One region of the Paenibacillus septentrionalis genome, then DNA from elsewhere that is predicted to be linked to it. Evidence: riboswitches for the same ligand, from Rfam matches in the RefSeq annotation. Region 1 holds a riboswitch; each other region holds the start of a gene.

Region 1 (7,882 bases):
AGTACTTCGGAAGCTTCCGCTTCAACTTTTCATGATAAATTACTTGAATACTTCTCGCATGAAAAGTACTTCGGAAGCTTTCGCTTCAACTTTTCATGATAAATTGCTTGAATACTTCTCGCATGAAAAGTACTTCGGAAGCTTTCGCTTCAACTTTTCATGATAACTTCATAATTACGCTTCTTGTACACAACTTTCGTCATTATACCTTAGCTCAAGCGACAAAGAAAGGGGATTAAACGATTAGCGTCCTTCTGCATGAAAAAAATAAAGCTGTCTTTTGCAGTGAACGTGCACCGCGAAAAGACAGCTTTATTATGAACAACAATTAAACATTAGAAATTTTAGCTTTAAGTGCATCCTTGCTTTGAAGACCAACCATTTTGTCCACTGGTTGACCATCTTTAAACAGAATAAGCGTTGGAATACTCATGACACCAAACTGAGCTGCAAGCTCAGGCTGCTCATCCACGTTGATTTTACCGATTGTAGCTTGACCTTCAAGCTCAGTTGCAAGCTCCTCAACGATAGGAAGCTGCATTTTACAAGGTCCGCACCATGGAGCCCAGAAATCTACAAGAGAAACACCGTTCTCAATTGATTGGTTAAAGTTATCTTTCGTTAATACGACTGCCATCACAATCATCCTTTCCAACTTTAAAGTGTAATATGATTAAGGGTCTAACCCTGCACACCGTAAGGTGTCTAGCATTGCCGAATTTCCTTCAGCACATCACTAATGGTAATATGACTGAAATGCTCTTCCAGCTTTTTTTCAGCAGTACAGAAAATGCCATACATAACAGCATTCATATTGGAGCCAACCATACAATCTGCTTCGGGATTTCCTGAGCACCAGCTCGGTATCAATGAGCCTTGAGCCATCACACGATAGATGTCCGCCAGCGTAACCGTATCTGGATCGATTGTCAAGCGATAGCCTCCGCCAGAGCCCTCTCTAGTATTCACGAAGCCACTGCGCCGCATACCACTCATCACTTTACGAATTCGTGCCGAGTGAGTGCCTACGTTTTCAGCAATCATTTCGCTACTGGCCATCTTATCCGGTAAGTTCGCCAAATAAACTAAACTATGCACTGCAATTGTAAATTCACTATTCACTTCAGTGGGCCTCCCTGCTTTATACTGTAATAATAAACGTTACAGTTCTAGTTGTCAATATCGTCCCACTCTTGCCTATTAAGGTTTAACGACTGAACCCGAATTATGCATTCAGCTATGAAAAAAACGATCCCTCGCCTTCATTACAAAAACAAGGGATCGTTCATCAACCTGTTTATCCAATTAATCTCTCGATTACCTCAAGGAACACCTTCATCTCCTCATCGGTTCCGATACTGACGCGCAAAAACCGATCAATACGCGGTGAAGCAAAATAACGTACAAGCACACCCTGCTCGCGAAGCTGTTCAAACAACTGCTTAGCCGCAATTGTAGGATGAGAAATAAAAACAAAGTTTGCCTTGGAAGGCGTTATGATAAAGCCCAGTGTCTGTAATTTGCTTACAACACGTTCGCGTGTAGCAACTACTTTTTCCGTTGTTGCTTGAAAATATGCCTGATCCTCAATTGCAGCGACTGCACCAGCTAATGCTACACGATCAATGGTATAGGAGTTAAATGAGTTCTTCGTACGGTTGAGCCCCTCAATCAGCTCCTCTGAGCCGAAGGCATAGCCAACACGCAGTCCTGCCAGTGATCTGGACTTGGACAGGGTTTGAATCACAAGCAAATTCGGATACGAGCTCACTAGCGCAATCGCTGATTCCGCTCCAAAATCAACATACGCCTCATCAATAATGACGACTTGATCAGGGTTGTTGTCCAGCAGCACCTTTACATCTGCTAGCGGCATTGGAATGGCGGTTGGCGCGTTAGGATTTGGAATAATGATGCCGCCATGCTCTCCCTTGAACTGATTCACATCGAGAAGGAACTGCTCATCCAGCGGAATCAGCTTAGGGGTAATGCCGTAAAATTTCGCGTACACCTTATAAAAGCTGTACGTAATGTCAGGAAACAGCACTGGCTTGCTTGGATCAAAAAACGAAGCGAATGCAAATGCCAGTATTTCATCAGATCCATTTCCAACAAAAATCTGCTTCGGTGATAAACCATTCTGTTTCGCTAGCGCCTGAATGAGCATCTCGCTATTTGGATCTGGGTACAAGCGCAAATCCTCATTAATGACTGCCTTCATCGCCGCAATTGCGTTAGGCGACGGCGGATACGGGTTCTCATTCGTATTTAGCTTAATATATGTTTTATCCTTAGGCTGTTCTCCTGGCACATATGGCTCTAGAGAAGCAGTCAGAGGACTCCAGTATTTACTCACGCGAGTTCCACTCCCTTTATCTTACGCTTTCTTCGGATCGAACGAGCTCTTTAATGAAACAATTCGATTGAAGACGAGCTGACCATCGTCGCTTTTTACTTTATCCACATTGAAGTAGCCATGACGGAAGAACTGGAACTTGTCTCCTGCAGCGGCATCCTTCATATTGGGCTCAATAAAGCCGTTCACGACACGCATCGAATTAGGATTGATGCGCTCAAGGAATGGCTTATCCTTCAGCTCAGGCGAATCCTCAATTAGCGGCTCGAACAGGCGCAGCTTGGCAGGTACTGCCATAGAAGCTTCTACCCAATGAATCGTTCCTTTTACTTTTCTGCCTGTGAATCCACTTCCTGATTTTGTTTCAGGATCATAGGTGCAGCGAAGCTCTACCACTTCACCCAGTTCATTTTTAATAACCTCATTGCACACGATGAAGTAAGCATGCTTCAAGCGAACCTCATTGCCAGGGAACAAACGGAAGTACTTGCTCGGCGGGTTTTCCATAAAGTCCTCACGCTCAATATAGATTTCGCGTGAAAATGGAATTTGACGGACGCCCATTTCCGGATTCTCGGCATTGATCTCTGCATCCAGCCACTCTACTTGTCCTTCCGGATAGTTCGTGATCACAACTTTAATCGGATCAAGCACAGCCATCGTACGCGGCGCCTTCAGCTTTAGATCCTCTCGAATAAAGTATTCCAAGTAGCTTTCCTCTACCAAGCTGTTTGCCTTAGCAACGCCGATTTCACGGCAGAAGCTGCGAATAGCTTCAGGCGTGTATCCTTTACGACGCATTCCGCTAATCGTCGGCATACGCGGATCGTCCCAGCTCTCCACAACACCTTCATCAACAAGTGATTTCAAGTAACGCTTGCTCATAATTGTATTGGTGATATTTAGACGAGCAAATTCGTATTGATGCGGCGTAGCCTCCATCTCACATTCTGCAATTACCCAATCATATAAAGGACGATGATCTTCAAATTCTAGCGTACAGATCGAATGCGTGATTCCTTCGATTGCATCACTGATTGGATGTGCAAAATCATACATCGGATAAATGCACCAAGCGTCTCCTGTACGATGATGGTGGGCATGGGTAATTCGATACAGCACAGGATCTCGCATCGTAATGTTGGAGGAGGACATGTCGATTTTCGCACGAAGCACACGCTCGCCACCCTTAAACTCTCCAGCACGCATACGCGTGAACAAATCAAGATTCTCCTCGACCGAACGGTCACGATAAGGGCTGTTCTGACCAGGCTCTGTCAGCGTGCCGCGTGTTGCACGCATTTCTTCAGCAGTAAGATCGCATACATACGCTTTACCTTTTTTAATAAGCAATACAGCGCGGTTAAACATTTCCTCAAAATAGTCCGAAGCGTAGAACAGATTATCCCACTCAAAGCCGAGCCATTTTACATCTTCCATGATCGACTCTACATATTCCGTATCCTCTTTAACTGGATTCGTATCATCAAAACGCAAATTCGTTTTCCCTTTAAATTCATCTGCTAGCTCAAAGTTAAGACAGATGGATTTGGCATGACCAATATGAAGATAGCCGTTCGGCTCAGGTGGAAAGCGTGTCACAATCTCCTGCACACGTCCTTCCTGTAAATCGTCTATCACTATATTTTTTATGAAATTAGAAGCAGCCGATTTCGTTTCAGTAGTGTTTTCCATCTTGACCAACCTTTCACACAGCGAATATTTATCCTCTTATGATACACAAATTTTCATGAAAATACACCCATTTTGCCGTGCGAATCCGTCGATTCTTCCATCATTTTAACGTTTTTTCCAATATTTTTTTACGCAAAAAAGATCCTAGTAATTATGAGAGAAAAAAGAAAACAATTAAAATCTTCTCACATTTTACACAGAATCGAATTTTCAGTTTATTATATAGCTTGTAACAAGTAAGCCTAACGCCAAATTCTTATGAGTTTTCATGAGAAACGGGGGATCCAATTGGGGTGAATTGAGCTGCGGTATGAGCCTTCATACTGGTAGTTTCATAGGGAACCTTCAACCGAACCCGTCAGCTAACCTCGTCGGCACATCTGGAAGGAGACTTAAATTGTGAAAAAGCTTAGCATGATGTTTTTAGCAGTCATTCTATTGCTAACATTCTCAGCAGGAAGCGTATCTGCTAGCTCATCTTCAATGCTAACTAATATTGAAGATGTAAAAGGAACAAAGTACAAATACGGTGGTAATTCTACTAGTGGATTTGATTGTTCCGGTTTTGTTCGTTACATATTTGATAAGATGGATATCGAGCTTCCTCGCCGTTCAGCTGATCAAGCACTTGAAGGATCAAAAGTAGCTAAAACGGATCTAAAGGTTGGCGATCTTGTATTTTTTGATACAAGCGGCTCCAACAATGGTGGAATCACACACGTTGGCATCTATGTTGGCGACAACAAATTTGCCCATTCATCTTCAAGCAAAGGTGTAACCATTGATTCCTTAAATTCTTCTTATTACAAGCCGCGTTATGTAACAGCTCGACGTGTAATTTCTGAAGAAAAGTATGAAAAGTATGTTGAAGCAAGCAAATAAGCAATATATAAAGAGGTATGATCTTCTTCTACTAGAAGGGATTGTGCCTCTTTTTTTCTTTTACTATCCTATGAATTGTTGCCGGATAATATGACTGCCTGTACATACATCTATACAAGCATGCAACATTAAATCTAAAGGAGTGCTGCTCTTCTAACTACATAGACGAAGAACAGCACCCCTTTGTTGCAGCATCGTTATATTTTCCTTGTTAAATAATTATGCTGGCAGTTGCTCTTGCAAATTGCGATTACGACCAACAAGCATCATTACAATCATAAAGGTCAGCATAATACCTACTAGTACTGCAACTATCGTAATCGTTGTTGCAGCATTATAATGATCCATCGCCCAGCCTGTAAGTTTTGGGAACAACGCGCCGCCAATACCTCCGCAAGCAACGAGCAGGCTTGTTGTTCGATCTGTCATTCCCTGCAGGCACGCATTTACATATACAAGCACGATACCAAATACACCAGAAAACCCAAGTCCACCTACCGCGATCATCACAAATTGCATCGTTGACTGCGTGCTCAGTACCATGCCGATAAAGGCAAGCACTGCGACAATCATCGAGACAACCAAGTATTTCACGTAGCCATAGCGGTCGGCCAGGATGCCACAGAATAGTCGCCCCAACACCATACATGCCCAGAACAAGCTGAGCATACTAGCTGCACTCGATTCAGACAACCCGCTTCGCTCAATCATGATCGAAGGAAGGTAGTTGGACACGCTCATCTCTACGCCGACATAGAGAAAGAAAAAGATCATTGATAATCCAAGAAACGGCAATGCCCTTTTTTGATATTTTGGCTTGATCGGCTTCTCCTGTCGTTCCTGCTTGGAGGGCTGCGAGATACCCTCATCGATCTCTTTGCCAAATGACAAGCTTAGCCACAGCAGCAGTGTTAAGCCGCTTATGGCCGTTAGAATTGGGAAAGACAATTCCCAGAGCTGATATCGAATAAGGATAGCCGCTGTTAACGGAATAAATAAAGCGCCGAGACCAAAAAAGGTTTCGATTCGACTCATTGCTGTAGCGGTTTGACCTTTGAATAAATCAATAATAAGTGCTCCAATTACCGATTCGATCATACCAAAACCAAAACCAGCAAGTGGCGCGACTATAAGCATAAGCTCCCATGGAGGCAACATGCTGTAAACAGCCTCTGCTAACGTCAGCGCACCAAATGCAATAACGATCGTGACCCTTTTGCCTAGCCGTGTTGATAATGAAGGACCTAGTAACACGCCGACAAGAAAGCCAAGAAACTGATTCATAATCCACTGTCCGCCATCTGAATAGGAGAGCTCATAATGCGAAATTAGCTGTTCGAGAATTGAACCTCCAATAATGTGAGCAATACCGATAACAAGGTAAGATAGGCAGCCCAGCCACAATATTTTTTTCACGTCTAAACTCCTTTATGCGTTCACATACCCTGCGCCTAATTAGACAGACGCAGGGTTTATCATTATATTAGTGAAATGCTGCGATGCTCGGTATCGCCAGCAAATACATCAATGCGATGCAATTGAGGTCGATAGGTGACTTGTCCATTGCCTACCGTAATCTCTTGATGCTCGCCCAAGCCATAAAACACATCATCTGCCAACGCTTCCAAAACCTCATACTGCTCATCAGGCTGAAGCGCCTTCCATTCAGATTCTTCCATCTCAAAGAACAGATAGCAATCCTCAATCAAGCCGACTGCTTCTGTCAGCTCCTGCAAAATGTCACTATATTCACGCGCATGGCGCACACCCATTGTCTTACCCTCCTGTTTGTTCATTAGCATTCCTTTCTATTATGACACAATCCACAAAAAAAGTCGTGAGGTGATCGCTCATATTCATATCATGCTATTTGTTTTTGCCATCTTAACAATTTAACATTTCTATTTCTTCTATTAGATCATTGTAAATTTGCTCTAATGTCGAGAAGCCTATTTGACGATAATAGAATAAGTAGTTCTATGTCGAAAATGGATTAATTGAGGTGTATGATGAAGAATTCAACAATTATTGGTCTAATTTTAGGGGTAATAGCCATCGTCCTTGGTATGGTATTTAAGGGTGCCAGCTTGAGCGCCTTCCTTAATCCGGCAGCATTTATGATTATCATTGTCGGCACAATCGCTGCAGTAACTATCGCTTTTCCTTTGGAAGAGCTCAAAAGAACTGGTACACTATTCAAACTATTATTCACTGAGCGTCCTCTACCGAAACGTGAGGATCTAATTAAACAATTTGTTGAATGGGCAGGTATTACCCGCCGTGAAGGTCTGCTTGCGCTAGAAGCAAAAGTAGACGATATTGATGATCCATTTCTGAAAAATGGCATGCGAATGATTATTGATGGCAACGATCAGGATCTCGTTCGCGACGTTCTGCTCGAGGATATTTCTGCGACAGAGGAACGCCATAAAGCGGGAGCTCTAATTTTTTCACAAGCTGGTACATACGCTCCAACGTTAGGGGTTCTAGGAGCGGTAATTGGACTTATCGCGGCACTTGCCGATATGAGTGATATGGACTCGCTCGCACATGCGATTTCAGCGGCATTTATGGCGACGCTGCTAGGTATTTTCACTGGTTATGTGCTATGGCATCCGATGGCGAACAAGCTAAAGCGACTATCTAAAGCTGAAATCCAAATTCGTCTAATGATGCTGGAGGGTTTATTGTCTATTCAATCCGGCGTGTCTACGATTGCGATTGAACAAAAGCTATCCGTATTCTTAACACCTACGGAACGTCAAGCTATGAAAGCGAAGGAGGAAGGAGACGTTGAGCAAAAAGCGTAGACATGAGGATCATGAAGAGCATATTGATGAATCGTGGCTCGTCCCTTATGCGGACGTACTGACTTTGCTTCTTGCCCTGTTTATCGTTCTATATTCGATGAATCAAGTAGACGTTAAAAAATTTCAGGAGCTATCTCGC
Region 2 (7,882 bases), on a different contig from region 1:
TTTGGGGGCTTCGTATCCTTTATCAATGCTAGTAGTTTTTTAAGTTGATGATTCATTAGACATCTCTCCCCACAGGCTAAGTTTTTCTATCATTGGCTCCAGCCACTTTTCCTCTTCCTTCGTAAACGGCATATTAAAAAGTGCTGAATCAAGTTGCAGCTTCTGTTCATCAATCTGTAAGGAAACCTCAACGATACGATCCATAATATGCTGAGGTATAACAGCGAATAGCTCCTCAAGAAGCGGCAGTACCTCCTCCTCTGTCAGCTGCAAGCGATAAGCCTCCTTGATTTTCAAACCAACCGCCATGAAATGCTTGTTTAATAAGATCAGCTCTTCATTCGAAAAATCATACAAGTCCTCAACCAAATCCTCTGGTAAAAACGTCTTCAAATATGACTTCTGTTCATCACCACGAATCAAATCATGTATCAATGCAAGAAAAATGTCAGTATGAACCTGTTCTTGCTTTTCAGAAAGCGCAATAGCATGATCGAGTGTCTCGATCGTTTTTTCAAGCTGCGCTTTTTTAATGAGCATTTCCTGCTTCTGCTGCAGCAATGAATCATGAAGATTGTGCGTACTGCTCATCAGCATGCCTTGAATATCCTCCAGTGCATATCCGAGATACTTAAAGATTAATATTCTTTGAAGGGTTACAAGGTCCTGATCCTCGTAATACCGCCTGCCTGCTGGCGAGATATAAGCCGGCTTAAGTAAATTTTTTTCATCGTAATATCGCAAGGCGCGTATCGTGACCCCGGTCTTCTTCGAGAACTGTCCAATGGTATACATCTCATATCCCTCCCTGTTGGCTTTATTATAAATGCTGACGTAACGTTAGAATCAAGCTAATATTTGTAACCTTTTCCTTTTAGAACAATAATCATGGTCTACGCCATATCCGCTATTACGTTACGGTCAAATTTAAGGTATACTGGTTGTATTGGGATTGATTCTCATTATTATTTACTGAAAAATATTGAGTAAGAAAATACTCTATCCGATAAGGAGGCAATTATATGTTTGTACAAATGCGAAAATGGGTCGTAACCGAAGGAAATTCAGATAAAATTTTAAAGCGATTTAAGAAAAAGCCAGAGGATGGTCCGTCGCTTATTGAACAGCGTGAAGGATTTCTCGGTCGTGAGCTGCTAGTCAAAAAGACACGCCGCGGCGATGAAGAAGTCATTATGATGGTCCGTTGGGAGTCAGAAGAGGCCTGGAAGGCGTGGGAGAAAAGCCCCGAGCATATTGCAGGGCATCGTGCAAAGCTGAAGGATGGAAAACCACCACAGCCAGAATATATCGTTAGCATGGAGCACGGCGGATACATTGTTGTCGACTAAGACAAGACCTGTAATAGCTTGCTTGCAAAAACGATAGCAAGCGCAAGCTAGACACTGGAATGAACTGATTATCGTGTTAAGCTGATTGCTAACCTCTCAAAATCAAGCTTAATCGTATTCCTGCGAGCTTTACTTCAACTATGAATGGGAGTATGATTCATCCATATACGATGCAAACTATAATCTGATCGCTGAACTTCCTGTTAGGGGAACCGGGGGAACCAATTTTCGGGGTGAATCCTTTAGTCACGGTATGGCTTAAGGTAGGGCAACTCTCAATCGTCCGAATCCGTCAGCTAACCTCGTAAGCGTATTGAGAGGGTGTTGAAGCTTGTGCTCATAAGCAATCTATGACCACAGGGGAGTCCCCTGTGGTTTTTTGCGTTTTTATATCGAACGATCACTGTGTAGGAGAGGATACTGTGAAGCAATTTATCGTAGTTGGATTGGGCCGTTTTGGATTAAGTGTAACGAAAACCTTACTATCGATGGGATATGAGGTTCTAGCTATAGATAAGGATCCTAAAAAAGTGCAGGAATGTGCTTCCTTTGCTACCGATGTATACCGTGCTGAAGCTACAGACGAGAAAACACTGCTTGAGCTAGGTGTCCATAATATGGATCATGCGATTGTTGCTATTGGAGATGATCTGCAGGCAAATATTTTAGCAACCATTCAATTAAAAAATTTAGGCGTAAAAACGATCACTGCAAAGGCTGTTAGTGACCTGCACCACAAGGTGCTTGAGAAACTCGGCGTCGATCACATTATTCATCCTGAGCGCGATACTGGAGTGAGGGTTGCGCATCAGATTACGTCACAGCATTTGATTGAATTTTTGGAGGTAGCGCCTGAGTATAGTCTGGTCGAGATCTATGCGCCGCCCTCCATGTGTGGTAAATCATTAAAACAGCTTAAAATGCGCGCCAGCTATGGCTGCAATATTATTGCGATCCGAACAAAGGATAACCAAATGAATATATCGCCGACTGCTGATGATCAGATATCTCATGGAGATATTCTTGTCATTATTGGCAGCAACAAAGGTATTGCGCATTTGGAGAAAAGATACGTTCGAACTAAAGAAATGCTCAAGTAGAAGAATAAAAGCCGTCAGGCTCTGGTCTTCACTCCATCCAATGAAGGTTGGAGCTGCAATCAGTGCCTGACGGCTTTACTTTACATACATGCAATTATTTATTTCAATTCAGCCAAAATTTCATCAATTTTAGCAAGCTCAGATTGCAAGCCGCCACCGCTTAGGTACCATAGCGGACCATCCAGGTATACGATGCGGTTGTTTTGGTATGCAGTCGTTTTCTTAATAATATCATTTTCCATATCTGCTTGGATATTGGACTCTCCACCAGTAGCAGCTGTGCGGTCAATGACGAACAGCACTTCTGGGTTGAATTCAAGAATTGCTTCAAAGCCAAAGTTAGAGCCGTGAGAAGAAGATTGAATATCTTCCGTTACTGGCTTGAAGCCGTAAATGTCATACATATAGCCGAAACGAGAATTGGTAGCGAAGCCAGACAGCTTGCCCTCGTTGTACATCGTTACTAATGTATTTTCAAAATTGCCTGCCAGTGCTTTGATTTCTTCCAATTTGGAATCGAATTGAGCCAAATACTCTTCAGCTTCAGCTTCTTTGCCGAACATTTTCGCTGCTACATCCACAGATGACAGGAATGTATTCCAGTAATCGTCTTGTGTTGCACCTACGAATACGACAGGCGCAATTTCTTGGAACTCTTCATAGAACGTAGATTGACGACCAGAGATGAAAATAACGTCTGGTTTGATTTCTGCAATATCTTCAAGCAAAGGCGTCTTCAAGTTTCCGATGCTTACATATTCGTCAGCAGAATATTTAGAAAGATGAGCTGGAAGCGTTGAATCCTTGGCTACCCCAATAATTCCTTCAACGCCTAGCGCATCCAATGTATCAAGGAAGCCATAATCGAATACTACGATTTTTTCTGGCATCGTTTCAAATGTAACATCTTCAAACGCAATTGTGCCTTTATCTTCTGTTTCAGCTGAAGCTACAGTAGAGGAAATGGTTAACGGGTAAACTGCAGAGCCTTGTGCCGCAACAGCTGGTTCCTCTGTATCATTGCCCTGTGCTGCTGTATTTCCAGCGGTCGTTTGATTTACTGCTTCTTCCTTCTCTGTACCGCAACCAACCAGTGCTAGAGAAATGGCTAAAACTGCACCTGCTACCTTCCACATCTTTTTCATGTACGCTCTCCCCTTATTTCTATGTTATATTACAATTCTATACAATGATAATCATTATCACTGACAACGATTCTCATTATAGATGTAATTTGCGATAACGTCAATACTATTTTGCAAAATTAATCACTTTGTCGCACATGTATACACGGTAGTGGATAACGGAATGACGAGCGTCCTGCATTCCAAACCATTGCGGCTGCACCAGAACTTTACAAAAAAACTGCCTGGATCACTCCAGACAGTTATCTTACGTATGAGAATTAAAATATACGCAAATTCGGCAGCCATTCTGTTCTTGAATCGGGATTTCCATATCGTAGATATCGCGCAAGGCGTCCGAATTAATAATTTCATGGGTAGGACCGTTTTTCACCAGCTTGCCATCCTTCAGCGCAACAATGCGATCGGAATATACGGAAGCAAAGTTAATGTCATGCAGCACGATAATAACCGTTTTGCCCAGCTCATCAACTAGTCTGCGCAATATTTTCATAATTTGCACCGAATGCTTCATATCCAAATTGTTAAGCGGCTCATCCAGCAAAATATATTCTGTATCCTGTGCGATGACCATCGCAATAAACGCGCGCTGCTTCTGACCGCCAGACAGCTCATCCAAAAACTTATCCTGCATATCCGCCAGATTCATATACTCAATTGCTTGATCGACAAACTGCTCATCCTCCGGCGTTAGACGACCTTTTGAATACGGATAGCGCCCAAACGCCACCAGCTCGCGTACTGTTAACCGTACGCTAATATGATTAGACTGCTTTAGAATCGAGACGCGCTTGGCAAATTCGCCTGATTTCCACTTCTTCACGTTGTTTTGATCAAGCAGCACCTCGCCCGTATCTGCTTCAAGCAGTCGGCTGACCATAGAAAGCAGCGTAGATTTACCGGCACCGTTCGGTCCGATAAATGACGTAATCGTTTTGGGCTCAATCGTAATGGATACATCCTCTACAACCGGCTTTTTGCCGAATCGTTTCGTTAGTCCTTTGATTTCAATCATCCCGCTGCCCTACTTTCTTTGAGTAATAAGTAAATAAAGTACACGCCGCCTACAAAGTTAATAATGACGCTAAGCGTTGTACGCAATTCAAAAATATGCTCGACGAGGAACTGACCTCCTACAATGGCGATAATCGCAATCAGGCTTGCGCCTAAAATCAACACCGAATGCTTGTAGGTCACTAAAAATTGATATGCCAAATTCGCTACAATTAAGCCTAAAAACGTTATCGGCCCTACTAATGCCGTGGAAGTCGCAATAAGCACAGCTGATAAAATCAGCATATTCATCGTCACGCGATCGTAATTGATTCCCAAATTCATTGCATTCTCACGACCAAGTGACATGACATCGAGCTTATGCAGCATGCGATAGCCTACTATAAAGGCTAGCACCAAAATCGCAGCAGCAATTACCAGCAAATCCTTCTTCACATTGGTAAAGTTAGCAAACAAACGATTCTGCAGGCTTAAATATTCAACAGGATCGATAATGACCTGCAGGAATGTCACCAAGCTGCCAAGCAGCGTCCCGATAATCATCCCGATCAACAGCAATAAATAGATCGGATGCTTATCGGCTCGGAACAGAAACCTATATAATACAAGCGCGAACAATACCATCGCGAAAATAGCTGCTCCAAAATTGAGATACTTATTCAATACCCAGATCGATACCGATCCTGCAAAAAAGTAAATCAGCGTTTGCACGACCTCATACATCGAGTCGAGCCCCATAACGGAAGGCGTTAAAATTCGATTATGCGTAATCGTCTGAAATATAACCGTTGAATACGCAATCGCGATGCCTGTAATGACCATTGCTGCTACTCGAATCATACGGCGTGGAAATGCGTAATCGAAACCGCCCTTAATATCGTATAACCCATAAAATAATATACATATAATAGCCAGTATTCCTAGTCCAATCAGCTTCGTACTATTTTTTCGCATAGGCTCTCCCCCTAAACAGCATAATTAAGAAGATCGCACTACCGATTACTGCAACGGTTACGTTGACTGGAATCTCATATGGATGAATGATAACACGTCCAATAATGTCACATAATAATAGGAACGCAATTCCTAGCGCTGCTGTATGTGGAATCGTTTTGCGTAAATTATCTCCCAAATACAGAGAAACGATATTAGGTACAATTAATCCTAAAAACGGAATAACCCCAACCGTAAGTACGACAGTTGTAGCAATTATTGCAACAAGAATAAGTCCAATATTCAAAACGACTTTATAGCTTAAGCCCAAATTTTTCGCAAAGTCCTCACCCATACCAGCAACCGTAAATTTGTTCGCATATAGATAAGCGAGAATGACAGCAGGAATACTGAGGTACAGCAGCTCATATCGCCCAGATATAATCAGTGTGAAACTGCCCATTAGCCATGAGGAAATATTTTGTATGAGATCGTTCTCATACGCAAAAAACGTCGTGATCGATGACAAAATATTGCCGTACATAATTCCGATCAGTGGAACAAAGATAACATCCTTGAATTTGATGCGGTCCAGAATTTGCATAAACAACAAGGTGCCGAAGAGCGCGAATACAAAGCTGAATATGATTTGCTGGGTGTACGTTACATTCGTAAAAAACAGCATGGAGATTAGAATTCCAAGCTTTGCTGCATCCAACGTACCTGCAGTTGTTGGCGATACAAATTTGTTGCGGCTTAAAGACTGCATAATTAAACCGGCAATACTCATGCCTGCGCCTGCCAATATGATCGCCATTAAGCGTGGAACTCGACTGATAAGGAAAATTTCGATTTTATCGGTGTTTCCGTTGATCAAATCACTAATTCTAATATCAATTGCTCCTATAAACAGCGAAACGCATGACAGGACTACAATGGCAATTATTAACATCCATAGTCTCATGTGGCATCCTCATCATGTTTTATTTCAGTATGAAAGTTGAAAACGATTATCATTCTGAGTGTACGATTTCAATTATAGTAAAACCATGCCTTAAAATCAATGACGTAATTTATCGCAATCTTGCATACTATGTCGCTACTTCGGCTTTAACAAGCAGCAATAACTCGCTTTATTCTCAACCTTCCACTTGGCCTTTGTATTATGTTCGCCGCTTGTGAATTCTCTTTTGAAGAGTTTGCATATTTCGCTGCACAATAAACCATGCTACATCTTAGATCGACAGAAAAGGAGCAAATACGATGAGCGAAAGGGACTTTATCCATAATAAGCATGAACGCACTGACAACAATGACCAACGTAAAAACAAGGTTCATGGCGGCGAATACCGCAATGGTCGTCTCAGCCAAATGAAAAACAATAATCCTGATGGCGATGATGTACCTAATGAGTTCATTAGCCACCGCGACCACAGTTAACATACAAAATCGACTGCCTGAAATGGCAGTCGATTTTGTATGTTAACCATTGGTTATAACTTGGATTAAAAGCTAAATAAAATAGCAAATCGAATTTACCAATGCATATGAATATAGAAAGGACGAACATATCATGAGTCATCGCTTCGAAGGTAAGGTAGCATTAATTACAGGTGGAGGTTCTGGCCTTGGACAAGCCACTGCCCTGCAGCTCGCAAAGGAGGGCGCCAAGCTCTCATTAGTAGACCTAAATCAGGAAGGCTTAGAGGCCACTAAGCAACTAATCCAACAAGCTGCACCACAGGCTGAAGTACTGTTAATTACTGCTGATGTTTCAAACGAGCAGGCTGTTTCTGACTACGTCAATCAAACCATCCAAGCATTCAACCGAATTGATAGCTTCTTTAACAATGCAGGCATTGAAGGCAAGCAAAACCTAACAGAAGACTATGGGATCGAGGAGTTTCGTAAAGTCGTCACTATTAATTTAAATGGTGTGTTTTATGGCTTAAAGTACGTGCTTGAAGTGATGAAGAAGCAAGGTTCTGGGGCGATAGTCAATACCGCTTCCGTCGGAGGGATTCGCGGAGTAGGCAATCAATCAGGCTATGCAGCTAGTAAGCATGGCGTTGTTGGTCTAACACGCAACTCCGGTATTGAGTATGGCGAGTATGGAATCACAATTAATGCGATTGCGCCAGGCGCCATTATGACACCAATGGTCGAAGGTTCATTGAAGCAATTGGACCCGGTTAATTGGGAGGAGGCAGGAAAACAATTCGTACAATCAAACCCGATGAAGCGCTTTGGCAAGCCAGAGGAAGTCGCCTACTTAGTCGCTTTTCTTTTATCAGAGCAAGCTTCCTTTATTAACGCAACCGTTATTCCAATTGATGGCGGT
Region 3 (7,882 bases), on a different contig from region 1:
GAACACAATACCGTAAGGCGGGAGCCATCCTCCCATATACAATGTTTGTATGCCCTCGCTGTGAATCTGACCAACAAGAATAACGGCAATGAGTATATTAAGCAATGCGCTTATGCCACTAACCCAACGTTGAAAACCTAGCTGATTGCGGAAGAAGATAAGCATGATCGCTGTCAATAATGGAATCAGCAAAGGAGCTACAATCAAGTTATTCATCCATGTCTCCCCCTCTCAGCTTTTCCAAGTCGTCCGTTCCCAGCGTCTGGTTAGCACGATACGCTAATACTAGAAAGAAAGCCGTCACTCCAAAATTGATAACAATCGAAGTTAAGATCAATGCCTGTGGCAGTGGATCTGTATAGCTTTCCGTTCCCTTTCCAATCAATGGAGCAACACCTGTTTTCAATCCTGCCATGCTCAACAATAGCAAATGAACACCATGTGTCAGAAGGGAGGTCCCTAGTATGATGCGAAGCACACTACGGGACAATATGAGGTAAACCGCAACAGCAAAGAGCAAGCCTGTTGTAATCGCCATAACGAGTTCCATCTTAACGCTCCCTCCCTACAGTCAAAATAATCGTTAACGTAACACCAATAACAGCTAGATAAACACCAAGATCAAAGATAACCGCTGTGGCCAGCTCGGTTTCCCCTAAAATCGGCAAGGTAAAGTAGTCAAACGAATGACTTAAGAACGGAGCGTTGAATAGAAAGGCGCCTACTCCTGTAAGCACAGCAATGAGCAATCCGATTCCAGTCATTATGCGATAATTAAACGGCAGTACACGACCTACTGCATCCATGCCAAAGGAAATCACGAACAATATGATAGCTGCCGCTGTAAGCAAGCCGCCAATAAAGCCGCCGCCAGGCGCATTATGTCCAGCAAAAAATAGATTAATGGAAAACAGAACGATGATGAAAATCACAACGCGAGCTGTGGTCATTAATATAACATCGTTCGTTTTTGGCTCACGCCGGAGTGCCAGATTGGACAGATGGTTTCCACTTAATGGTTGTTTGGCTTGATCGCCAAGTCGAAGCGTCGCCATCGCATAGATTCCTAGAGAAGCAATACCAAGAACGATTACTTCCAGCATCGTATCGAAGCCACGGAAATCAACAAGGATGACGTTAACCATATTTTTACCGCCAGCCAGATTATAGCTTTCTTCCATGAAGAAGGTAGAGATCGGTGTGAATTCCTTGTTGCTGCCAACCCCAAGCGCAATAAATGTAACGACTACCCCAACAGCAGCGGCAATTATTGCATTGGTTAGCTTGAATGGTATTTTCACAGCTTCTTTCTTTAGCTTAGGCAGATGCTTGAAGCACAATAAGAACAGCACAACCGAAACCGTTTCAACAATTAACTGAGTAAGCGCTAAGTCTGGCGCACGTAACAAAACAAACAGCAGTGTCACCATGTATCCGACAGCACCTGTTAACAAGATCGATGCCATTCGATTTTGTGAAAATGGTACAGCAAGCGCAGCAAGTGCAAGTACAATAACCGCTGCGATCTCATAGCCAGTCACTGGCGCATTTGCGCTAAAATCCAGATTAAACACTGGTAGACGCAGCATCGTCGTGCCTAGCGCTATTACGAAAAACAGAAAGATATAAATCAAGTAACGACGAATCGATCCCGTCATATATAACGAAGTCAATTTCTCAGATGCATATTCGCTTCCTTGAAGTGTTTTATCATATAAACGGTTCAGGGTAAAACGAGCCTTCTCACCAGAGCCAGGAAGTTTCCAGCCACGCATTTTATAGACGTAGACCAGTATTGTTCCCAGTACAATGAGCGCTATTGTCATGAATAGCTCCGTCGTCCATCCATGCCACATGCGAATGTAGATATCAAACTGTTCGCCTGCTGCCAGTACACTCGGATGTATGGCATTCATCGCAGGCTCAACCAGCCATGCAGCTGGAAGTGCAGGGAATAAACCAATCGCAAGTGCAAGCCCCGCCAAAATCGTTGGCGATATTAGCAAGCCAACAGGCGCTTCATGCGGTTTCTTCGGTAAAAGCTCAGGCTGATGCTTTCCACCAAATGTGCGAACAAGAAGAACCATGCTGTACATAAAGGTGAATACACTTGCGATCCATGCAACGACAGAGATCAGGACGCCCCAGCTTTCGAAACTCCACATGTTCATTTCTCTAATATTCAATACCGACGTGAAGAACATTTCCTTACTTAAAAACCCGCCAAATGGTGGCAGGCCAGCCATTGAAAACGCACCGATCACCGCAATTGAAAACGTAACAGGCATGAAGCTTATTAGTCCGCCAAGTTTTCGCAAATCACGTGTTCCCGTTTCATGATCTACAATACCGACAACCATAAACAACGCACCTTTAAACACGGCATGGTTAACTAGATGAAACAATGCTGCTGCCGTAGCCTGAGCAAAGAACAACGATACTGCAGTCTCTGTTTGCAAGCCTGCTGCAGAGCCTAGACCTAGCAAACACATAATAAGACCGAGCTGACTGATCGTGGAATAAGCGAGCAGCGCCTTTAGATCCGTCTGCCTTACCGCTTTCAGCGAGCCATACAATAGCGTTACAAGTCCGCCAATTGATACAATCCAGAACCACTCAGACCGCATAGCAAATACCGGGCTTAAGCGGGCAACAAGATAAAGTCCTGCTTTAACCATCGTAGCCGAGTGCAAATAAGAGCTGACAGGTGTTGGAGCCTCCATCGCATCCGGCAGCCATATATGGAAAGGGAATTGGGCTGATTTCGTAAATGCTCCAAGCAGAACAAGGATAAGAGCTGGTACCATGAGGGAATGATCCTTAATCACATCTACTTGAGCAATGATTTCACGAACACTGAAGGTGTCAGTCATCACATATAGCAATATAAAGCCCGCGAACATCGCCAATCCGCCAAACACCGTAATAAGCATTGATTTTAATGCTCCATATTGCGAACGGTCCCGTTGAAACCAGAACGCAATTAGAAGGAAGGATGCGATACTCGTAAGCTCCCAGAAGCCATACAGCACGAACAAATTATCAGAAAGAACAACGCCCAGCATTGCCCCCATAAACATTAACAGGTAAGCGTAAAAACGCCGCTGTGCTGCTTTTTCTTCCTCCAAATAAAAGATAGAATAAAGCACAACAAGTAAACCAATACCACTAATTAATAGCGAAAACAGCATGGATAATCCATCTAAATACAAGGTCATATTAATGCCAAGTGACGGAAGCCACGACATTGAATGGATGATAGGTGCTTCTTGAATCTGCGGCATATGCCACAAAAAGAAAACAAAAAGCATGAGTGGAACAGGTAGAGTCAACCATCCCCTATGCAATTGTTCCAATAGCTTGCGACTGGCTAACAAGCCAGCAGAAAATATAAAAGGTATAAAAACAGCCACATGAAGCAAAGACAAAAAAGTTCCTCCTTCTCTTTATTTACTTTTCATCATTCCCAATTTCTTGCACTCAAATCACTAATATATGGAAGCCTAAAAAAACGCAAAAAAAGCCTGCAAAATGGCAGGCTCCTCCGATATTTCCATATTTAGTTTGATTTTTTGCTCAAGTATAGCTGTCACGGTACGAACTTAAATAAATATACCTTATTCTCGGTTAATTGTAAATGCAAATCGATATCGTTCATCCACATGTATATCCTTAAATAGATGAGGTGAGACTGTTATTAAAAACGGAGGACATTTCTTTGCCTATTCGTCAAATCGGAATTTGTTCACTCGTATTCCTCGCAACAATACTTATATGTGCTGCTTTTAGCTTTTATAGTCAACAATATAACAAAACGCAACGATTTCTCGGGAATTGGAGCAGCACTGATCAGTTGAAGGCGCACTCTACTTCCACACCGTTTTTCCCGCGGCAGTATGTGCGTATTTTGCCTAATTTACAAAAGGACCTGGAAACGCCAGATCATTTGCAGTAAGTTTCTTCTATAAACCGTATATCTTGCTGGTCTTTTTTGTAGAGGTCTATTTACATTTTGAGAAAAGTATTTTAGTATGGATATCGACAAATTCATATTAAACTGCTTAATCCTCTTATCAAGGAGGAGCGGGGGAACCATAGAAGCATATTATGCTTCAGGGGTGAATTTTCTCTTAGCCAGAGAAAACGGGTACTCTCAGACCCGAATCCGACAGCTAACCTCGTCAGCGTCATGAGAGAGAGCCTTCATGCATGTTTGGTTAATTTTGAAAATAACCAAAGCTTGGTTGCGGATAATCTCTGCTCCAGGCTTTTTTTAATTGTGGAGACAATTCTATTCAACAAAAGGAGTTTGGCAATGACAAACGATGAAAAAATCTTAGTATGTGTGCGTAATATGGCAAATGGAGAGCAATTAATTCGCCGTGGAGGTGAATTGTCTCAAATGCTTCACTGTCCCCTATATGTGTTAAACATTACATCTGGACAAACAGAGACACCAACTCAAGAGCAGAAAAAGGACACTGAATTTTGGCAGCGCAAATGTGAAGAATGGGGAGCAACCCTGATCGTTGAATCCTTCGACAATAAAAAAATCAATGAAGTGATAGCTGAAACAGCTTCGCGATACCATATTACGCAGTTAATCATTGGGCAGCCAGGACAAACGCGCTGGCAGGAAATTATGCACGGTTGTTTCGTAAATGACCTGTTAAGTCTGCTTACCGAGGTAGACGTGCATGTCGTAGCAGTTCAACGCCTGAACGACGAAGTTCATGCCTAATCGACCATTCACCAACGCAACGATCATAAAATAGAAATATTGAAATGGACTGTTCTTGTTTGATAGATCATGCATATTATTTCGTGATTTATGAATGATAAGGAATACGTCCATTTCACACATTTCTTGGACTATATTTGTCTTCATTTCAGTGGGTAGGTCATCCTATAAAGTAAAGGTGAAAACATGATCAATAACTGGAATCAAAATGAAATCACACTCCAAGTGATTAAGTATCTAAAAGAAGCGAAAATGAATGAGTTTCACGTTCTTTTGGATGAATTGCAGCCATATGATATCGCTCAAATTTATGAAGTATTGCCTGCCAAGCATCAAAATCGCTTTTTATCCTTCCTCAATACCTCTCAACTAGCCGATATTCTTCAGGAGCTTGACAAGGAACAGCAGCAAAAATTTCTTAATAAGCTAGGTGTCGAAAAGGCTTTGGACGTCATGGATGAGATGGATAATGATGACTTGGCGAACCTGCTAGAGGAATTATCGCCAGAGAACAAAGAAAGCTTTCTGGCAAGTATGAAGGCAGAAGAATCTCAGGTTATCCAAAATCTGATGAACTACCCGCCTGAAACAGCCGGCAGGCTAATGACCGACCGTTTTGTCTGGATCCCTTATCATTATTCGGTTCGAGATGTTGTTGATAAATTAAAAGAGTATGCCGAAATTGCCGAGACAATCAACTATTTGTACGTCATTGATGATGAAAAAAAACTGATCGGCGTCGTTTCATACCGAGACTTGATACTTGCAGAAGCAGATGAGCAAATTAAGAACATCATGTATGAACGTGTCATCTCCGTAACCGTAGATACCGATCAGGAGCAAGCAGCGCGGATGATTGAAAGATATGACTTTCTAGCTGTTCCCGTTGTTGATCACAACAACGTGCTGGTCGGGATTGTCACCGTCGATGATATGATTGATGTCGTAATGAAAGAAGCGGCTGAGGATATTGAAAAGCTATCCGCCTCTGGTAAAAACATCGACTTTGACACTAAAGCACCGATTGCAGCTTTTCGAAGATTACCATGGCTTATATTGCTGTTATTTATTGGCATTGTTTCTGGTACTATTGTTAGCATATTTGAGGAGACGCTGGAAAAAGTCGTCGCGTTAGCCTTTTTCATGCCTATGATTGCCGGTATGACCGGGAATACAGGTACACAATCATTGGCAGTCGTTGTTAGAGGACTTATTACAAAAGACATTAATAAAAAAATTGTCGCGAAGCTTATATTTAGAGAGCTGTCAGTCGGGATAATGATCGGAGTTATTTGTGGGTTATTGATCTCGATAATCGCATTTATCTGGCAAGGCGATGCGATCTTGGGGCTTGTTGTAGGTAGCACACTCGTCATTACGTTAATTATTGGAACGTTAGCGGGAACGATCATCCCTCTGCTATTGCATAAATTCAAAGTAGATCCGGCAGTTGCCTCTGGTCCACTTATTACAACGTTAAATGATATTTTATCCTTGTTCATTTACTTTGGTATTGCAACGATTTTTATTACCCGCTTAATGTAAACAGGCTGTTGATAAGGTGTTGTTCGGAAGCTCAGTGAAAGCTGATCTCTGGACAACCCTTTTTTTGTTTGTGGACATAGATTAGCTGCGGTTAATCGAACAAGTGGATGATGAAAATTTGACAGATATGATAATGTTCATTATATTTAGAGTAATTACTCTAATAAAGGTGATGGAATTTGAACACAAAGCAACGTATTATTCAAACCGCAGTTCAATTATTTAATGAACAAGGGGTTGGCAAGGTATCGACGAATCACATCGCAACAGCAGCTTCTATTAGTCCTGGCAATCTCTATTATCATTTCAAAAACAAGTCTGAGATCATTAAATCCATTCTAACTATTATGTATGAGGAGTGGAATGAGGTCTGGTACATCGAGGAACAAATGCAGCTAGAACAAAAGCATTTGGAGCAAAAATTAATCCAGAACTTCGAAATCTTATGGCGATATCGCTTCTTCTATCGCGAGGCATTGTCTTTATTTCAAGCAGATGAAAGCTTAAGACAACAACATAATGCGATGATGGAAACTCGACTTGTAGAGCAGCAAGCCTTCATTCAGCGGTTTATCGAATGTGGTGTCCTGCATATTCAAGCCGATTCAGAGCAACTGCAGAAGCTGCTCCTATCTTGCTGGATCATTGCGAACAATTGGTTATCCTTTCTTGAGATGAACGGGCAGCCGATTGACGAAGCGGGATTGCAGAAGGGCGTTAGCCTCATATGGGCGATTTTAACCCCTTACTTAAAGAAATAGATGACTACTATATTGGGGGGAAAGCTTGTGAAACCTACTGAACCGCAAACAAAATTATCAAGAAGAAGCTTCTTAAAAGTATCCGGAGCAGCATTGCTATTGCTGTCTGGAGGAGGTTTGTATCGCGCCGTTGATCAAGGGGTGTTTTCAACAAGTAAAGGACCTGCCTATGAGCCATGGGCTATCCATGCTGTAAACCAGGCAGACCTGTCCGACAAGGCCCCTGAAAGGCTTGTACACTATGCCATATTAGCTTCTAATGCGCATAATACGCAGCCGTGGCTGTTTCGAGTTCATGCTGATCGAATTGAACTATATGCCGATCTGTCTAAAAATATTGGCACAATGGACCCCTACTTTCGAGAAATGAACATTAGTCTTGGCTGTGCCATTGAAAATTTGTGCCTTGCTGCACAGGCGCATGGCTTTGAGCCAAACGTGAAACTGCTGGATGGCGATATCGATCAAGCCAAGGTTGCTACTATCGATTTATCGCCTAGTTCCCCTCACTCCTCTCCATTATTTCACATGATTACGAAACGTCATACTCATCGTGGAGCCTATGACAGCAATAAACCAGTATCGGTTGCTTTGCTTAACGAGATGTCCACGTTAAGCGATCACGCTTCATCTGCGAAGCTGCTATTGCATACTGATCAGCAAATGAAGGAGCAGCTCGGCTCGCTCATTGTTCAAGCAACGGAAGCAATCGTACATGATGCGGATCAAGCAAGAGACAGTCATCGCTGGTATCGTCATAGTCAGGATGATATCCACCGTTTCAAGGATGGCACGACACTGGATGCTACAGGCAACTCTACGCTAGTACGCGTGT
Region 4 (7,882 bases), on a different contig from region 1:
TCGGGTTTGGTCCGCATCGTCTTAACGCGCCATCTCGCCCGGACTGGTTTTTCAAGAAGGAGCAGTATGGGGGCATTCTTGCAGATATCGCATCGCATCAGATTGAACAATTTCTCTATTTCTCGGGAAATAATGATGCGAAAATCATTAGCAGCACGGTAGGTAATTTCAACAATAAGCAATACCCGGAGCTGGAGGACTTTGGCGATGCTCATTTGATCGGAGAGAATGGTGCGGTTGGCTACGTGCGCGTTGACTGGTTAACGCCAGATGGATTGCGTACTTGGGGAGACGGCCGAACGGTGCTTTTAGGGACAGAAGGCTATATTGAGCTTCGCAAATACGTTAATATCGGCGCAGGTGATGGCGGAGACCATGTATTTCTTGTAAATCAGCAAGGGGAGAAATATATCAAAGTTTCGGGCTTAACAGGCTATCCGTATTTCGGGCAGCTAATACTTGATACTTTGCAAGAAACAGAGTACGCTATGACTCAAGAGCATGTGTTCAAGACCGCAGAGTTGACGCTTCTTGCACAAAATCAGGCATTACGTATCGAGCATAAGGCTCCGCTTATATAATTAAAGAACTCATCCTGTTGTACACTGAAAAGATTAGGCTTGAAGACATCGCTTGATTACAGATCATATAGAGGGTCGGCAAGGCATACAGATTGAAGGAGTGTAGGAACATTGAAGCCATTTTTAGATGAACATTTTTTACTGCAAAATGATGTAGCACAAACGTTGTATCATAACTATGCAAAATCAATACCAATCATTGACTATCATTGTCACTTAAGTCCGAAAGAAATTTATGAAAATGCCAGCTTTTCCAATCTAACTGAAGCATGGCTTGCTGGCGATCATTACAAATGGCGTGCCATGCGCGCGAATGGCGCAGTAGAGGAGCTTGTAACAGGAGGCGAAGGCGTTTCCGATTATGATCGCTTTGCAGCGTATGCTGCAGCACTTCCTCAAGCCATCGGCAACCCATTATATCATTGGTCGCATCTTGAGCTTCAGCGTTACTTCGGAGTGGATGACGTGATTAATGCGTCCAATGCACCGCACATATGGGAAAAGGTGAATGCCAAGCTTGCAACGGGGAAGTATCAGGTTCGCGATCTGATCCATATGTCGAATGTAAGCGTCATCTGTACTACGGACGATCCAATTGATTCGTTGGAATACCACAAAAAGATTAAAGAGCTTGAGCATTTCGATGTTCAAGTATTACCGTCCTTCCGACCTGACAAGGCGCTTGAAATCAATAAAGAGGGGTTTAGCGAATGGATTTCAGCCTTAGGTGAGGTTGTTGGAAGAGAAGTACACACTTACGATGTCTTGCTTGGTGCGCTTAGCGAACGCATTGACTACTTCCATGAAGTAGGCTGCAAAGTTTCTGACCACGGCATGGACTATGTGCCATATTGTGAAGCGACAAAGGAAGAGGCTGCACAAATTTTCTTACGCAAGCTTAACGGAGAGGCAATCAGCTTGAAGGAAGAGCAGCAATACAAAACGGTTACGTTTTTACATATGGCAAAGCAATATGCAAAGCTTGGTTGGGCGATGCAGCTGCATATGAATCCTACACGTAACAACAACACCCGCATGTATAAGCTGCTTGGTGCTGATCGAGGCTTTGATGCGATTAACGACGCGCCTGTTGCTGCTCCACTTAAAGGGTTGCTCGATGCGTTAGAGCAAGAGGATTTACTGCCTAAAACGATCGTGTATTCTCTTAACGCCAATGATAATGAAATTCTTGCTGCTCTTATCGGATGCTTCCAGGGCGGCGGCGTAGCTGGCAAGATGCAGCTTGGCTCGGCGTGGTGGTTCAACGATACGAAAAAAGGAATGATAGCTCAGCTGGAAAGCTTGGCTAGCTTCGGCTTGCTCGGACAATTTGTCGGTATGCTGACAGATTCCCGCAGCTTTTTGAGCTTTACGCGTCATGAATATTTCCGCAGAATTTTGTGCAATGTGATCGGTACCTGGGTTGAGCAAGGCGAGCTTCCTTATGACGAGGAGGAGTTAGGTAAGCTGGTACAAAATATTAGCTATTATAACGCTAAACGCTATTTTAATTTCTAAGCGATAGACTATAGACAATAAAGAAAGAAGGGCGTGTTCAGAATGTCGGAGAGCTGACTTCTGTTCACGCCTCTTCTTTTATGTAGGCTATTCAACTATGATGTTGCAGTAGGAAGAACATAGTTCAGCATTTGCGAGGCAATAATATTGCAAGCGAGACAGAGCAGATCACTATGGAACAATATTCGTCCAAGCATAAAGAAAGCTGTGCCTCCAACGATTTCAATCAAAAAGTAACGTTTAATCGAGCTCAATGTAAATACGAATACTTGAAATTCAGAAGTAGGCAAGCTGGTCAAGCTCGATGACAAGCCAATCACACATGACTCCTCCTAACATAATGTTCATACCTTCTAAGTGTATGATGAACAGGACGTCCAACATGTCAGCTACTTCGTGCATTGGATGTTAATATTCTGTCTCTTCAAGTGCTCACGCAGTCAGATGATTTCATAGCCAAGGGACTTAACGCTCAATTGCATAGACATCCTTGACGGTCTCAATAAAAAACTGAGCGCGCTTGGGGACATAATGGTCCTTAAGCCACACAATCCCGATATCGGACTGCAGCGCGTCATGAGATAGAGGAATCATTTTGACACGCGGGTCCATAAAGGAGCTCATGACAGAGCGGGGAAGCAGTGCAATGCCAAGTCCATCAGCAATCAACGCAATGGTAATCGCGACAGACGAGCATTCACAGACAATATTAGGCTTTACGCCATAACGATGACACGCTTCAATCAGCTGCTCATGCATATGTGTCGTTTGATCTGTTTTTAATGTAAGCAGCGGGTAGTCCGCTAGCTCCTCCAGCTGAAAGCTGGACTTCAGCTCGAACTGCTTCCAGCTTGTCGGTACAATGACGACAAATGGATCAGAGGGCAGCGGCATAATAACGAGATGTTTAGGGTCCATCAGCGCTTCAAAAGGCAAGCGTGCAAAAACCAGATCAATCGCATGTTTTTCGAGCTGCTCACCAAGATAATAATGGTCGCCCTCTAATATTTTGTAGCTAACTTGAGGATATTTTTTCCGATATTGTTCGATCGGCAGCGGCAATAAAGAGCTGCAGGAAAATACAGCACCGATAGACAGTACGCCGCGCACGCCCTGCTCAAGCTCTTTCATTTCTTCAATCGTTTCGTTAAACTGCGAATATAACGATTCTGCACGGTGCTTCAGATGCATTCCCGCATCAGTTAGCTTAAGTCCTTTTCCATGACGATCGAATAGCTTGACGCCAAGCTCGTCTTCCATTTGTTTGAGTTGACGGCTAAGAGGAGGCTGCTCCATATTCAATAGCTTCGCTGCACGGGTAATTTGACCTTCACGGGCAATCGTTAAAAAGTACTTTAATTGACGCATATCCATGTTAACGCTTCCCTTCAATACTTCCATACCTAAAAGGTATAACAAAAAAATCTAATAGATATTATAAATATACGTTAAAGCATGGTATCATTCAAATAACAATATCAATCGTTAAGAGGAGAGTACTTGATTATGGCACTGGAAATTACAATCGAGCGTTCGGCTCAATTGAAGCAAAAGCCTGATGAAAACAAGCTTGGCTTTGGACAATATTACACCGATCATATGTTTATTCTTGAATATACAGAAGGCAAGGGCTGGCATTCAGGACGTGTTGTACCTTATCAAAATATTTCACTGGACCCTGCCGCAAAAGTATTCCATTATGGACAGACTGTGTTTGAAGGCATGAAGGCATACCGTACAGAAGATGGCATTAAGCTTTTCCGTCCGAAGAAAAACTTTGAGCGTCTAAACAAATCAAATGCTCGTCTTAGCATTCCTCACTTGGATGAAGAGCTTGCTTATGAAGGCTTAATCAAACTTCTGGATGTGGATCGTGAATGGGTTCCATCTGCTGAAGGCACAAGCCTATATATTCGCCCATTTATTATTGCGACTGAACCAGCACTCGGCGTTAACCCATCGTTAAACTACTTGTTTATGATTATTATGTCACCTGTAGGTGCTTACTACGCTGAAGGTGTTAACCCGGTTAAAATCCATGTTGAGTCGCACTTTGTTCGTGCAGTAGCAGGCGGTGTAGGAGAGGCTAAAACAGCTGGCAATTATGCTGCTGGACTAAATGCGCAAGAGGAAGCAAAGGATCGTGGCTACTCGCAGGTGCTATGGCTGGATGGTGTTCATCGCAAGTACATTGAAGAAGTTGGAAGCATGAATGTATTTTTCAAAATTAACGGCGTGGTTGTTACACCGCAGCTTAACGGAAGCATTCTCAATGGGATTACACGTAACTCTGTAATTACGCTTCTTAAGCATTGGGATGTGCCGGTGGAGGAGCGTCGAATTTCAATCGATGAATTAATTGAAGCCCATCGTAATGGTCAGCTAGAGGAAGCATTCGGTACAGGTACAGCGGCTGTTATTTCTCCAATTGGCGAGCTTAGCTACAACGATGAGAAGTATGTCATTAATGAGGGTAAGACAGGCGAGCTGTCGTCGAAAATTTACGATACAATTACGGGCATTCAAAAAGGAACGGTCGAAGACCCATTCGGCTGGCTCGTATCTTTAGACTAGTATAGCAATCTAATAAAAACCCCTTACAGGCTTCGTGAACGACACACGGCAGCTTTTTGTAAGGGGTTTTCGTTTTTTTAGTACAAAGATAAATAGGATATGGCACGTCTTCGAAGTATTAATTCTTCATCGGCCTCCGCTTGTTGATGACCATCAGGCAAAAAGTTCAGCTGATGCAAAGCATTGGTAAACAAATAGATTGCTCTTTGGTCATAGGTAACAGATTGCTGCAGCGTAATAGAAATATGCTCGGTTAGAGTTGAGATTGTGGTAGGACCAATAAAAGGGGTAAGTTGATGCTCCCAATCCTGGAGATCAAAGGAGATATCAGAATCGTCGATAAAGATCTCACTCCAGCCATAACCGCGATTGCTTGATATTCGCAAGCATACGCGATAGCCATTCGCATCTACTGCAAGTGCCGGGATTACAAATACTTCGATACGTTGGATCTGAAGCATATCCGCTTCAGAATGCACATTTTGAAAATCATTCGATGGACAAATAGACATTGCACATCTCTCCTTTCACGCTGACGAGGTTAGCTGTCGGGTTCGGGCTAGAGAGTAGGCCCTACCTTCTGCCGAGCGGCATCTGGATTCACCCCTTAAGACGTTTGGTTCCCCCGCTTTTTCAATCGAAAAATTAAGCGAAATATACCTTTATTTTAAAGGTTTTGATCCAGTTTGTAAATGAAACCGTTTCTCTAATAAGATATACATATCAGGTGCAATCATGTGCACAATTATTTTTATTTTGCGTTATTTTTCAATTTCAAGTATGATGATAGAAAACAGAACTGACGTTCAGAGTAAAAGGAGTAACAGATATGCAGTCCAAAACGACACATTGTAAGATTGTTGATTGTACGATTCGTGATGGTGGTCTTGTTAATAATTGGGATTTCAGCGTTGAATTCGTTCAACATTTGTATAATAGCTTGAATGAAGCTGGCGTGGACTATATGGAAATTGGCTATAAAAATTCTCCTAAGCTTCTGAAGGGAGCAGATTCTGCAGGTCCGTGGCGTTTTCTAGATGATGATTTTCTACGTAAAGTCATTCCTAACAAAGGACAAACGAAGCTGTCAGCGCTTGTAGATATTGGTCGCGTAGATGAAAATGATATTTTACCACGTAGCGAAAGCATGATTGACCTAATTCGTGTAGCTTGCTACATTCAAGATGTAGACAAAGCGCTTGAGTTGGTGCAAATTTTCCATGATCGCGGCTATGAAACAACGATCAACATTATGGCGCTTTCCAACGTGCTGGAAAACCAGCTAGTTGAGGCGTTTAACCTGATTAATGAGAGCGTTGTTGATTTTGTATATATCGTAGATTCCTACGGCAGCTTGAAGCCAACGGATATGAGCTATCTTGTTGATAAGTTCCAGGAGCATTTGCCGAATAAGCGTTTAGGTGTACATGCCCATAACAATCTACAGCTCGCGTTCGCCAATACATTGCTAGCTGCTGGAAAAGGCGTAGAATTGCTTGATTCCTCTGTTTACGGCATGGGACGTGCTGCGGGCAACTGCAATACGGAGCTGCTTGTAACAGAGCTGCAAAACACGAAATACAACGTACGCCCTGTACTTGATATGATTGAAAAACATATGATTCCATTGCGTGATAAAGTGGAGTGGGGTTATATCATTCCATACATGATTACTGGCATTCTGGATGAGCATCCACGCTCAGCGATGGCTTTGCGCAGCTCCGATCAGAAGGATCAATTTGTTGATTTTTACGACCAGCTGACAACGCCTGAAATGGCCAGCAAATAACGTAAACGTATAAGCAGAACTACATGCTTACAAGTAAAAGCCCCTCATTTTGAGGGGCTATTTATTAAAGGGATGATTTGCAACCTTAACTGCAAGAGTAGGACAGCCATCATAGGCATCTTGCAAATCTTCATAAAGATAGCTTGGAATTTCCATAATCCCACGGTTTGAATCCCCATTGAAGATCACTTCAGCGTAACCATTATCATCTGCACCGTATATAGCAGGTGCTGCGGCATAACAGCCAGCGCATGCGATGCAAATATCTCTATCAATCCATGTATATTTACTCATATGATATTGCCTCCCCCTAAAATGGACACTAACCCTTTTTCTACTATCTCAAAATTAGAAGAGGGATTCATTTGCAAAATCGAACAATTCCTTCCTCATTTCTCCAAATTATATGGCATGATCTAGGTAATTACAACTAGAAAAAGGCCTTGACCAGAAAAAGACGAAGGTACAAAGGTCCAATAAAAGCCCCCGGTTATTATGGGACGGTTAGTTTCGGGAACTGGCTGTGCGGCAACTTGTTGTTCAACGTACGTATGCTAAGCAATTGATTAGTCAGATGTGAAGATCGCTCATTGGCTAGCAGCTCCCGTCTATATAATTCCGGTCTGATTGCTATTAACGATATGCCAGTTATGATTGACAGAGGCTCGTATATGACGTCTTTCTCGTATATAGTCAGCTATAAGCTCTACCATATCAATGGCAATATCCTTGACAACAGGCTTGCCTTGAAACATGTCGAATTCGCCGCCGCCGCTAGCGCGGTAGTTGTTCATGACCACTTCATACAGCTGCTCCTTTACTAATGGTTGATCGTTCTGCTTAAGTGTAATAACGCGTTGCCCAATAGGTTTCGAGATATCCAACGTGTAGGATATACCTTCCCACATATCGTAATTGTAATGCTGTGGCTTTGGTTGAAGGTAGGCATCATGAACGATTATATTACCTGTTTCGTTAATATCAAAATATTGTGCGGATTTCTCCAAAGCGGATCGAATATCAGCTCCTGAAATTCGCAGCACCTTTAAAGTGTTTGGATATTTGTAATTTGAAACGATATCACGCATCGTGATTTGCGTGTCAAAGCCTTGAGATTCGTTATCAAATAAAGCTGTACAGGAAATAGAAGCGCCAGAGATATCCATCTGTAGACGATTGATGAATTCTATGAATGGATGCTCACGTAATCGTACCTGTTCAGGCGTTGTTATACGCATATCGCCTTCTACGAAGCCAATCGGTTGATCGAGCCATGCTTGGGTTAAGGCTTCAACAGGGGCTACAAGCTGTTCAAAACGTTCATCTGGATCGAAATGTGCGGCTTCAATCAGCTCAGACTGACGCTCTGTTAATAGCCAGCCAGCCTCATTTTTTTCAAGCTGCAGCGTAACCTTTCCCA

What was found. Region 1 has a riboswitch for cyclic di-AMP ahead of ACFP56_RS20250 (C40 family peptidase). Riboswitches for the same ligand answer to the same signal wherever they lie in the genome.
Region 2: another riboswitch for cyclic di-AMP. It lies ahead of ACFP56_RS12140 (potassium channel family protein); the one in region 1 lies ahead of ACFP56_RS20250 (C40 family peptidase).
Region 3: another riboswitch for cyclic di-AMP. It lies ahead of ACFP56_RS17385 (hypothetical protein); the one in region 1 lies ahead of ACFP56_RS20250 (C40 family peptidase).
Region 4: another riboswitch for cyclic di-AMP. It lies ahead of ACFP56_RS03645 (hypothetical protein); the one in region 1 lies ahead of ACFP56_RS20250 (C40 family peptidase).

The regions. Positions count from the first base shown of each region.
Region 1 is NZ_JBHSTE010000008.1:144,372-152,253, forward strand. It holds gene trxA (thioredoxin) at 329-637, opposite strand; gene ACFP56_RS20235 (RrF2 family transcriptional regulator) at 706-1,122, opposite strand; gene hisC (histidinol-phosphate transaminase) at 1,298-2,356, opposite strand; gene ACFP56_RS20245 (glutamine--tRNA ligase/YqeY domain fusion protein) at 2,378-4,051, opposite strand; cyclic di-AMP (ydaO/yuaA leader) riboswitch at 4,288-4,443, shown strand; gene ACFP56_RS20250 (C40 family peptidase) at 4,451-4,933, shown strand; gene ACFP56_RS20255 (MFS transporter) at 5,153-6,349, opposite strand; gene ACFP56_RS20260 (hypothetical protein) at 6,412-6,705, opposite strand; gene motA (flagellar motor stator protein MotA) at 6,943-7,743, shown strand; gene ACFP56_RS20270 (flagellar motor protein MotB) at 7,727-7,882, shown strand, end outside.
Region 2 is NZ_JBHSTE010000004.1:65,709-73,590, reverse strand. It holds gene ACFP56_RS12155 (ABC transporter ATP-binding protein) at 1-56, opposite strand, end outside; gene ACFP56_RS12150 (MerR family transcriptional regulator) at 40-795, opposite strand; gene ACFP56_RS12145 (antibiotic biosynthesis monooxygenase family protein) at 1,023-1,349, shown strand; cyclic di-AMP (ydaO/yuaA leader) riboswitch at 1,529-1,674, shown strand; gene ACFP56_RS12140 (potassium channel family protein) at 1,772-2,449, shown strand; gene ACFP56_RS12135 (siderophore ABC transporter substrate-binding protein) at 2,548-3,594, opposite strand; gene ACFP56_RS12130 (iron ABC transporter ATP-binding protein) at 3,842-4,609, opposite strand; gene ACFP56_RS12125 (iron chelate uptake ABC transporter family permease subunit) at 4,606-5,562, opposite strand; gene ACFP56_RS12120 (ABC transporter permease) at 5,549-6,505, opposite strand; gene ACFP56_RS12115 (hypothetical protein) at 6,805-6,981, shown strand; gene ACFP56_RS12110 (glucose 1-dehydrogenase) at 7,115-7,882, shown strand, end outside.
Region 3 is NZ_JBHSTE010000006.1:70,759-78,640, reverse strand. It holds gene ACFP56_RS17405 (Na+/H+ antiporter subunit D) at 1-216, opposite strand, end outside; gene ACFP56_RS17400 (Na(+)/H(+) antiporter subunit C) at 209-550, opposite strand; gene ACFP56_RS17395 (Na+/H+ antiporter subunit A) at 552-3,428, opposite strand; gene ACFP56_RS17390 (hypothetical protein) at 3,719-3,955, shown strand; cyclic di-AMP (ydaO/yuaA leader) riboswitch at 4,049-4,203, shown strand; gene ACFP56_RS17385 (hypothetical protein) at 4,316-4,741, shown strand; gene mgtE (magnesium transporter) at 4,928-6,286, shown strand; gene ACFP56_RS17375 (TetR/AcrR family transcriptional regulator) at 6,466-7,047, shown strand; gene ACFP56_RS17370 (Acg family FMN-binding oxidoreductase) at 7,075-7,882, shown strand, end outside.
Region 4 is NZ_JBHSTE010000001.1:785,121-793,002, reverse strand. It holds gene ACFP56_RS03670 (Gfo/Idh/MocA family protein) at 1-581, shown strand, start outside; gene uxaC (glucuronate isomerase) at 693-2,099, shown strand; gene ACFP56_RS03660 (hypothetical protein) at 2,195-2,419, opposite strand; gene ACFP56_RS03655 (LysR family transcriptional regulator) at 2,565-3,473, opposite strand; gene ACFP56_RS03650 (branched-chain amino acid aminotransferase) at 3,606-4,673, shown strand; gene ACFP56_RS03645 (hypothetical protein) at 4,751-5,185, opposite strand; cyclic di-AMP (ydaO/yuaA leader) riboswitch at 5,189-5,335, opposite strand; gene ACFP56_RS03640 (aldolase catalytic domain-containing protein) at 5,503-6,462, shown strand; gene ACFP56_RS03635 (ferredoxin) at 6,520-6,756, opposite strand; gene ACFP56_RS03630 (bifunctional metallophosphatase/5'-nucleotidase) at 7,071-7,882, opposite strand, start outside.